Regions from separate parts of the Blastococcus sp. SYSU D00813 genome, predicted to be linked through region 3. Evidence: predicted binding sites of a transcription regulator. Region 3 holds the regulator's gene; each other region holds the start of a gene.
What was found. The regulator LexA, encoded in region 3, represses DNA repair genes until DNA is damaged. The targets are predictions, from matches to a motif close to TCGAACANNTGTTCGA.

Region 1 (3,249 bases), on a different contig from region 3:
CAGGCGGCGAGCCCTCAGCCGGAGACACTGATGGTCCCCGAGGCCGCCTTCAGGGCGCCCGGATGAGGGCTGTGCCGGACCGGGCGCGCGCCTGTGCCCCGCGACCAGGGCGGTCGCGGGTCGTTCAGGTGATTCGGCGCGGGGCGTCAGGTCCGCAGGGGTGGGTGGATGAGGATCTGGGTGCCGTCGGGGCGGTAGGTGCGCCAGCGGTGTCCGGGTGGTGCGGTGTCGTCGTGTTCGACGCGGAAGCCGTGGTGGACCTTGGTGTGGTGGCGTTCGCACAGCAGGGCGGAGTTGTCCAGGGAGGTCTGCCCACCCAGGGCCCAGTGCAGCCGGTGGTGGACGTCGCAGTACCAGGCCGGTGCTTCGCAGCCGGCGAACACGCAGTGCCGGTCACGCAGTTCCACGGCTCTGCGGATGTGGGCGGGGACGGTGCGTTGGGTGCGGCCCACATCAAGGGGGAGGCCGTCGGGGTCGAGCACGATGCGGGTGACGGCGGCGTCGCAGGCAGCCCAGCGGGCGGCGGCGGCGGAGATCGTGGCGCCCAGGCCGGTGCCGGCGGCGGCCGGTCCGGTGCCGGGGTCGAGCAGGTCGCTCAGCGGCAGGGTGACGATGACGTGGGGCTTGACGGTGCGCAGCACCGGCAGCTCGCCGGAGGCCAGCGCGTTGTCGGCGAGCTGGACGAGGGCGTCGCCGGTGCGCTGGGCGCGGGTGCGGGTGTCACCGGCGCAGCGGGACGCGGCCTGGACTGCTTCCAGGGCGGTGGCGACCTTCTGCCCGCCGACCGGGTCGAGGGTGGCGCGCAGGGTCCAGGTGCCGTCGGGATGCTGGACCGTGGTGCACTCGCGCTGCTCGGTGGGATCCGGTTCCGGGCCGTCGGGATCGAGCTTGGCCAGGTAGTCGGCGACCGCCAGCCGTAGGTCGCGGTGGGTGCCGTGGATCGCGAGGGTGACCAGCGCGGCCTCGACCTCGGCCAGGTCGATGCCCTGGGCCGTGGCCCGGGCCAGGTTGGCCGGTTCGGCGATCTTCGCGATCACCTCGACCTGGTCGGACCCGAGCTCTCCGTCGGCGAAGGCCCCTTCGAGCAAGGGGAGGTGCTCGAGCACCCGCCCCTGGCCGACCACGCGCCCGGCGAAGGCACCGGACACCCCCAGGTGCCCGCGCAGCCACGCCTGGGCGGTGCGGATGCCGTCGTGCTCGCTGGCTCCCCGGGCGTCGACCCGGCGGGCGACCCGAGTGACGTGCGCGCTGATGCGGTGGGCGGCGGTGACCGCCGCGCGGAGGCGGTCGAGCAGCTCGCCGTCGGACAGGTCGTCCAGGTCGAGGATGGCCAGGGCGTCCAGCGCCGACTGCAGCTCGCCCACGAACCCTCCTGGCCGTTCGAATCTGTGTTCGATTCTGGCGGTCAGCCTGCCACTCGGCAGCATGAACCTGCAGCTCAGGGCGCTGTCCACAGGATTCGGCGGGACCTTGCACCAGCCGCCGGACGAGCTAGGAGCGGCCGATCAGCGTGGCCAGCTCGGTGCGGTTGGCTGCGCCCAGCTTGGCCAGGACGTTGCGGACGTGGCTCTCCACCGTGCGCTCGGAGAGCACCAGCTCCTCGGCGATCCGGCGGTTGGTCCAGGCCCGCGCCACGAGGACGGCGATCTCGCGCTCGCGGGCGGTCAGCGGGTCGGCCCGCCGGACGGCGCGGTCCGCGCGGTCGGCCAGGGCAGCGGCCCGCCGCTCCGGCCCGGGCATGCCCAGCCGCCGTGCCTCCCCGGCGGCAGACCGGGCCAGCGTGCCCGCGCGGGGGAGGTCGGCCGGCTGCCCGCGGTCGAGCAGCGCCCCGGCCAGCCCGATCCGGTCGTGCACGGTCGCCGGCCGGGCACCGGTCCCGGTGTCGACGGCCAGGGCCTCCTCGAACCAGCGCACCGCCTCCTCGAGCCGGCCGCGCACCACCGCGAGCCGGGCCACCAGCGAGGCGTACGAGCCCTGGCAGTAGACGCCGGCCCCGCCCGCGGCGTACGGCTCGCGGGCCATCTGCCCGTGCAGCACCTCCGCGGCGGCGACGTCCCCGAACTCCTCCACCAGCGGCACCAGGTTCAGCGGCACCCCGCCGGAGGCGACGAAGTCCGGGTCGGCGAGCCTGTCCCGCAGCTGCTGGTACCGGGCCGCCGCCTCCTCCCGCCGGCCGCGCATGAGGTCCACCAGCGCGCGGCTGACCAGGACCACCGGTACGTCGCCGGCGCGGTCGAGGGTCGCGAGCACCTCGTCGTCCCAGGCCGGGCCCTGGCCGGTGACGAGCGCGTGCTGCAACACGAAGGCGTCGGACAACCCGACCGCGGACAGGTCGCCGGCCAGTTCGGTGGCGCCGATGACGCGGGCCTCCTCGTTGAGCGCCACCGCCTCGTCGAACCGGCCGAGCAGCGCCGCCAGGGAGGCCCGCAGCCGGCGGTCGTGCCAGCGGACCAGCGGCAGCCGGGTGCTCGCGGCCAGCGCGGAGACCCGGTCGACCTCGTCGCGGACGACGTCCATGTCGCCGGTCTCCAGGCCGGCGTCGATCCGCCACTTCGCGCCCCACAGCTCGACCAGCGGCTGCCCGGTGCCGGCCGCGTGCTCGATCGCCAGCCGGCCCAGGTCCAGCCGCTCGGCCACGCCGAGGGCGGTGGGGCTGGCCTTCATGCGGGCGCGGACCGCGTCGAGGACCGCCTCGGAGTCCCCGCAGCCCCGCGCGAGGTCGAGCGCCTCGGCGGCGTTGCGGGCCGCCGCCCCCATCCGGCCCGCGTCGGCCTGCACCGACGCCAGCTGGGACAGCAGCCGGGAGCGCAGGGCGGGGGAGCGGTCGCCGTCGACGGCGGCCAGCGCGCGCTCGCACATGCGCACCAGCGCCGGCGGGAACTCCGGGGCACCCACGTCGTGCACGGTGAGCGCGGCGGCGGCCAGCAGGTCCGGGTCCCCGGCCGCGACGTCGGAGGCGGCGAGGGCACGCTCGAGCGCGGCGTCGAAGCGCCCGGCGCGGAACTCCGCCGTCGCCAGCTCGACGAGCAGCGCGGCCCGCTCGGCCCTGTCGGCGCCCGCACGCTGCCCGGCGTCCAGCGCCGTGGCGAGGTAGCGGGCGGCCTCGTCGAAGGCCAGCAGCCGGGTGGCGGTCGCGGCGGCCCGCCGCGCCCAGCCGGCCGCCCGGCGCAGCGTCGCCGGGCCGGCGGCGGTCCGCAGCCAGTGGCCGACGACGAGCCCGGCGAGCGTGTCGTCCGCGGCGCCGTCCCC
Region 2 (3,249 bases), on a different contig from region 3:
GCCGACGGCGCGGAAGCCGGGCCGCTCGGTGTGCTGGATGGCGTAGCCGTACCGGCCGGCGACCACCGACGACGAGTAGCCCATGGCCGCGCCGTAGATCGCCAGCGCCTCGTGCATGTGGTCGCGGATCCAGTCGGTCGGCAGCTGCGTGACCCGGGTCGCGGGGGTGGTGCCGGTCATGCCTGTACCGCCTCGGTGCGGGGCGTCCCCGCCGGCCCGGGACCCACCTCGGCGGGCGTGCCCTCGGTGAGCCGGAGGAGCTCGTCGTAGGTGGTCGGGAAGACGGTGTGCGGGTGCCCGGCGGCGGCCCAGACCTGCTCGTACCGGGCCAGCTCGACGTCGACCAGGGTGCCGATCGGTGCCGGGTGGCCGACCGGGGCGACGCCGCCGATGGCCTGGCCGGTGTGCTCGCGCACGAACGCGGGCCGGGCGACGCGGACCTCGGGCACGCCGAGGAGCCGGGCGACCTGCGCGGTGTCCACCCGGTGCGCGCCGCTGGTGAGCACGAGCAGCGGGTCGCCGCCGACGTCGAAGACCAGGCTGTTGGCGATCGCGCCGACCGGCACGCCGAGCTGCGCGGCGGCCTGCGCGGCCGTGCGGGCGCTGTCGGGGAGCTCGCGCACCTCCCCGGTCGCGCCGGCCTCCCGGAGGGAGCGGACGACCTCGGCGACCCGGGGTGAGGCGGCGGGTGGCATGCGGGCGATCCTCCCACCCGGTCGCGGCGCCCGGCGGGTCGGGGAACGCCGTCGGTCAGCCCCGCGCCCACGCCCGCAGCGCGTCGGCTCCCGGGCCGGCCAGCTCGTCGAGGCGGGCCGGGCGGCGGGTGATGGCGAGCGCGAGGGCCTCGACCGGCCCCTCCACCCGCGGCCCGCTGCCGCGGGTGGTGCCGAGGTCGGAGGCGGTGTAGGTCAGCTCCGGCAGCCCGCGGGGGATGAAGCCGGGCACGGCCCTGCGGCTCACGACGAGGTCGAGGGCGTCGGCCCACGGGTCGAGCGGCCGGCCGTGGTGCAGTCCCAGCGGGACCGTGATGTCGAGCCGGTGGACGAGCAGGTCGGTCAGCGGGGCGTGCCAGTCGGCGCCGGGCGGGGTGAAGCGGCTCCCCGCGTGCTCGCGCAGGTCGGCGACGAGGGTGGCGGTCGGTCGCTGCGCCCGCTGGTCGGCCATGAGGTGGTTGGCCCGGTCGAAGGAGCCGCGGGCGCGCACCATGGCGCGGAGGAACCCGGGGACCGAGCCGGTGGGCCCGACCATGACGTGGGCGGCCACGTGCCGGACGGTCCACCCGCGGCAGAGGCTCGGCGCGGCCCACTGCTCCGGGGCGAGGGTCTCCAGCAGGTCGGCGAGGGCCCGTCGCTCGGCGGCGATCGTCGTCCAGGCGGTCGTCTCGTCCACGCGGGGATCGTGGCAGGCGGGGACGACGTCCGGTCGCTCCGAGCAGCAGGGACCGTCGTACCGCGCTCGTAGCGTGCGGGCACGGGGAGCGGGGGGAGGGCGGCGGCACGCCGGCGCCGGGCCCCGGCTTGACGGCGGCGCGGGGGTCGGGTGTACTCGACGTGTTCGAACACGCGTTCGAACAGCGTCGCTCCCCGCGCCGTCCGGGTCCTTCCCCACCCGCCGGTGCGGTCGGGGCCGGCGCGACGGGTGGCCGAGCGGTGGGGAGAGGGACATGGGCCGGGTGCTGAGCGGGGTCGGCGGTCGGGTCGGCGAGGAGGTCCAGGTCGAGCGGGGGCCGCTCGGCCCGGTGCAGTTCTGGCGCGGTCAGTCCCGGTACGTCGTCGGTGAGCTGCTCGACTCGTGGGTGGAGACGCCGGCCTGGTGGCAGCGTGCGGCCACGGGCGGGGCCTCGGGCGACCTCGTCGCCCCCCGGGAGGTGTGGCGGCTGGAGGCGGTCCGCGCCGGCCGGTCGCGGATGAGCTTCGCCGGCGTCTACGACCTGTCGTGGGACGCGGCGGAGAACCGCTGGTCGCTCGTGCGGGTGCACGACTGATGGGCGCGCTGCGAGCCATGCCGTACGACCGGTCCGCCGACCAGCTGCCGCTGCCCCCGCCGGTCCCGGCCGCCGCGGCCGGGCTGCTCGGCCAGGCCCGGCGCGGGCTGGCCGAGGCCGCTGCGGCCACCGACGCCCGGGAGCGGTACGCCACCGCGCACCTGGCCGCGCTGCGCGCCGCCGCGGCGGTGCTGGCCGCGCGCACCCGTCCGGAGTCCGGCCGTCGCCGTCCGCGCAGCGCCTGGGTGCTGCTCGGCGACGTCTGCCCGGAGCTGGGGGAGTGGGCCACCTTCTTCGCCGCCGGTGCCGCCAAGCGGGCCGCGGCCGAGGCCGGGCTGTCCCGCGCGGTCACCGAGCGCGAGGCCGACGACCTGGTCCGCGACGTCGAGGCGTTCCTGGGCGTGGTCGAGACCACGCTGACCCAGCTCCCGGAGCCCGCGCCGCGTCCCCGGGTCGTCGGCGGCACCGACCACCGCGGCGGCCCCTCCCGCTCCACCTCCCGCTCCCGGAGGTGAGCGACCCCTTCGTCCACCTGCACGTCGCCTCCGGCTACTCCATGCGCCACGGGGCCAACCACCCCGCCGACCTGGTCACCCGCGCCGCCGAGCACGGCATGCAGGCGCTCGCGCTGACCGACCGCGACGGGCTCTACGGCGCGGTGAAGTTCGCGCTGGCCTGCCGGTCGGCCGACGTCCGGCCGATCTTCGGCGTCGACCTGGCGGTCACCCCCGCCGTCGACAGCAGCGTCCCGCCCGCGCTGGCGCACGCCCTCGGCTCCGGCCCCTCGGGTGTGGCGGGGGCGCGGCACCGCTCCCGCCGTCCCCTCCCGCCCGACCTCGACGGTCAGGTCGAGGGTGAGGGTGACGCGGGCCGGGGGAGCCGCCGGTCCCCGGTGCGCGGCGGGGCGAGCGTCGACCCGCGCCTGCCGCGGGTGACCTTCCTGGCCCGCAACGGCGCCGGCTGGCGGTCGCTGTGCCGGCTGACCAGCGCCACCCACCTGCGCGGCACCCGCGGCGAGCCGGTGGGCTCGCTGGCCCTGGCCGCCGAGCACCCGCTCGGCCTGGTCGCGCTGCTGGGGCCCGACTCCCCGGTCGGGCGGGCGCTGGCCGCCGGCCGGGCCGACGTCGCCGCGGCCCGGCTGTCGGCCTGGCGGGCGGTGTTCGGCCCCGGGCAGCTGGCCCTGGAGGTCGTGCACCACCGCGGCCGGGGTGACCGGTCGCGGGCGCAGGGGATGCTGCGGTTCGCCGCCGAGACCGGGATGCCGG
Region 3 (3,249 bases):
CGGTGGTCGGGCCGGTGCTGTGCAGCCTGGCGATGATCGTCCTGGACTTCCACTGGGTCAGCGACGCGATCGCCGGTGCCGCCGTCGGCGTGGTGCTGCTGGGCGTGGTTCACGCGGTCGACGCACTCGTCCTGTCACGCTGGGTGCGTGCCGACTCGCGCCGACCGGGCCCCGCGTCGCCGTGACCGCCGGGGCCCGGCGCGGGGCGCCTCCCTCGCACGCGCCGGCCTGACCGGCTCGGCCCTGCTGGCCGGTCTCGCCCTCTCGCTGGTCGCCGCGTCCCCGGCACAGGCCGAGGAGGCCGCCCCGGCGACTCCGCAGTGCGACATCACCGACCCGCGGCTCACCGAGCTCTCCGGGCTGGTGGTCGGCAGCGACGGCACCATGCTGGCCATCAACGACGGCGGCGATCTCGTCCAGGTGTTCGTCCTCGACCCCGCCTGCGAGGTGACCCGGGTGCACGAGGCCGGCGTGGACCCCTTCGACCCCGAGGACCTCGCCGTCGGGCCGGACGGCACGGTGTGGCTGGCCGACACCGGCGACAACACCGGCACGCGCGAGACCGTCGCGCTCATCGCGCTGCGCCCGGACGGCTCCACCGCCGTGCACCGGCTCACCTACCCCGACGGGCCGCACGACGCCGAGGCGCTGCTGCTGGCCCCCGACGGCACGCCCTACGTGGTGACCAAGGAGGTGCTCGGCTCCAGCGACGTCTTCCGGCCGGTCGCCGCGCTGGAGCCCAACGGCACCGTCGGGCTCGTCGAGGTCGCCTCCGTGGACCTCACCCTGACCGGCACCCCGGGTGGCCCGGTGGGCCGGGCCGGTCAGCTGCTGGTGACCGGGGGCGCCGTCGCGGCCGACGGGCACGCCCTGGCGCTGCGGACCTACACCGACGCCTACGTGTGGCCGCTGGCCGGCTCGGACGTGGCCGCCGCGCTCGCCGCCGAGCCGGTGCGCGTGGCCCTGCCGGAGTCCCCGCAGGGCGAGGCGATTAGCTTCTCCGCCGACGGGACCTCGCTGGTCGTGGCGAGCGAGGGGCTGCCCAGCACGGTCAGCGTCGTCCCGGTGCCGACGGTGACCGCGCCCGCCGGCGCGACCGGTGCGCCGGACGGCTCCCTGACCGACGTCCTCACCGAGACCGAGGAGGGCGTCTCCCCGGTGACCGCCGCGCTGGTGGCCGCGGCCCTGGCCACCCTGCTCCTCTGGCTGCTGGGACGTCGGCGCCGCGGGAGCGCGCCGCCGGGCGGGGCTCCGCGCGCCTGACCCCGTCCCGGGACGGGCCCGCGCCCGGGGGCGCCGGGTCAGACCCGGCGCAGCACCGTCACGACGCGACCGAGCACGGTCGCGTCGTCGCCGGGGATGGGCTCGTAGGCGGGGTTGTGGGGCAGCAGCCACACGTGCCCGTCCTTGCGCTTGTAGGTCTTCACGGTCGCCTCGCCGTCGATCATCGCGGCGACGATCTCGCCGTTCTCGGCCGTGGGCTGCTGACGGACGACGACCCAGTCGCCGTCGCAGATCGCCGCCTCGACCATCGAGTCACCGGTGACCTTGAGCATGAAGAGCGTGCCCTCGCCGACGAGCTCGCGGGGCAGCGGGAAGACGTCCTCCACCGCCTGCTCGGCGAGCACCGGGCCACCGGCGGCGATCCGGCCCACGAGCGGCACGTAGGTGGGCGCCGGGCTGGCGGAGTCCTCGGCGACCGGCGGGGGCGGCGCGGTGGCGCCGGCGGCCGCGAGCTCGCCGGGGAGCCGGACGTCGAGCGCGCGGGGGCGGTTGGGATCGCGCCGCAACCAGCCCTTCTTCTGCAGCACCGAGAGCTGGTGGGCCACCGAGGAGGCCGAGGACAGGCCGACGGCCTCACCGATCTCGCGCACCGAGGGCGGGTAGCCGCGACGGTCGATCGAGTCGCGGATGACCTCGAGGACGCGCCGCTGGCGCTGGGTCAGGCCGTCGCCGGCCTCGCCCCGGTCCGGGAAGGTCCGGACCTCCGCCGTGGGCGCCGGCGTCGAGCCGGTCGCCGTGCCGCCCGCGCGGCGCGACCCGCCGCGTCCCCCCGACGTCCCGCTGGTGCCCGCCACGTCTCCTCCTCGCCGGCCGCGTGCCGCGGCTCGTCCGTCCACCCCGCTCACCCCGGCCGTGGTCCTCGCCCGGCCGGTGCCGGAGGTGCACCTGCGTCTCGCAGCACAGACCGTAGCGCGTCGGGCACCGGTCCTCAAACACATGTTCGAACTGCTCCGTGTCGGGATCGCTCTTGTCGGCGGCGTGCGGTAGACATCGCACAGACGTTCGATTCGAACGGCTGTTCGACCAGTCGCCGGGGTCCGGCGGCCGTCGTGGAGGAGGCGCGAGGTGGCGGGCACGGTGCGGGGCGCGGGCGGTTGCGGGGGGCCGGCGGGCGGGGTGGCGGGCTCGGCGCCCGGTGGGTGGGGGAGCACGGGGCCGTGGGTCGCCGGTCCCGTCCGTCCGGCCGGGGAGCGGGCCGGTGCCCGCCAGGCCGTGCGGCCGGCCGGGCCGCCGGCGGGCGCCCCGCCGCTGCGGCGCGACGTGGTGCGCCCCGGCGCGCGACCGGTGCCGGCCGCCGCCGCGCCGCGCCGGAGCCGGGTCCGGTCGGGCCACCCGGCGCGGGCCGTCGCGGGCGGGGGGCCGGTGCGGCTGACCCGCCGGGGCCGGGTCGTCCTCGCCGCGCTGGGGGTCGCGGTCGCCGCGCTGGCGCTGCTCGCGCTGTCCGCGGTCGTCGGCGGCGGGGAGGAGCTGGAGCTGGCCGGGGGCAGCAGCGTCGTCGTGCAGCCGGGCGACACCGTCTGGTCGATCGCGGCGGGCGTGGCCGACCCGGGGGAGGACGTGCGGGCCGTCGTCGACGCGATCGAGCGGCTCAACGACCTGGAGGGCGCCGTGGTCGTCCCCGGGCAGGTGCTCGAGGTCCCGTGAGCCGGTCGGCCGGCTGTACCCGTGGGGTCGACGAATCTGCCGCCCATCTTCGTCAACCCCTGGGGCGCTGCGGTCCGCCGGGAGCCGGGGTGCGCCGACCTACCGTTCCCGACGTGCCAGTGGACAAGCGCGGCCGAGCAGTGGCCTCCATCGCCCAGCCCCTCGAGGCCGAGGTCCTCGCCGACGGGTCGTGGTGGCCCGGCGCGGTCCTCGGGTGGCGTCACGACGAGGCGGGCGTCTGCCAGGCGGAGGTGCGCGTCGTCGTGGCCGGGGCCGAGCGGGTGCGGTGGGTCGACCTCACCGCCGTCCGCCTCCCGCAGG

Region 1: a site for LexA is predicted at 1,381-1,396, ahead of ACI8AX_RS08095 (DUF222 domain-containing protein). Genes of this name have one in related genera too.
Region 2: a site for LexA is predicted at 1,555-1,570, ahead of ACI8AX_RS16450 (DUF6504 family protein). Genes of this name have one in related genera too.

The regions. Positions count from the first base shown of each region.
Region 1 is NZ_JBJGZX010000008.1:123,489-126,737, forward strand. It holds gene ACI8AX_RS08095 (DUF222 domain-containing protein) at 147-1,364, opposite strand; gene ACI8AX_RS08100 (ATP-binding protein) at 1,492-3,249, opposite strand, start outside.
Region 2 is NZ_JBJGZX010000025.1:18,567-21,815, forward strand. It holds gene ACI8AX_RS16435 (GNAT family N-acetyltransferase) at 1-180, opposite strand, end outside; gene ACI8AX_RS16440 (YbaK/EbsC family protein) at 177-695, opposite strand; gene ACI8AX_RS16445 (maleylpyruvate isomerase family mycothiol-dependent enzyme) at 751-1,389, opposite strand; gene ACI8AX_RS16450 (DUF6504 family protein) at 1,664-1,984, shown strand; gene ACI8AX_RS16455 (SAV_6107 family HEPN domain-containing protein) at 1,984-2,499, shown strand; gene ACI8AX_RS16460 (DNA polymerase III subunit alpha) at 2,496-3,249, shown strand, end outside.
Region 3 is NZ_JBJGZX010000016.1:43,189-46,437, reverse strand. It holds gene ACI8AX_RS13095 (phosphatase PAP2 family protein) at 1-185, shown strand, start outside; gene ACI8AX_RS13090 (hypothetical protein) at 148-1,263, shown strand; gene lexA (transcriptional repressor LexA) at 1,302-2,078, opposite strand; gene ACI8AX_RS13080 (LysM peptidoglycan-binding domain-containing protein) at 2,647-2,928, shown strand; gene ACI8AX_RS13075 (hypothetical protein) at 3,042-3,249, shown strand, end outside.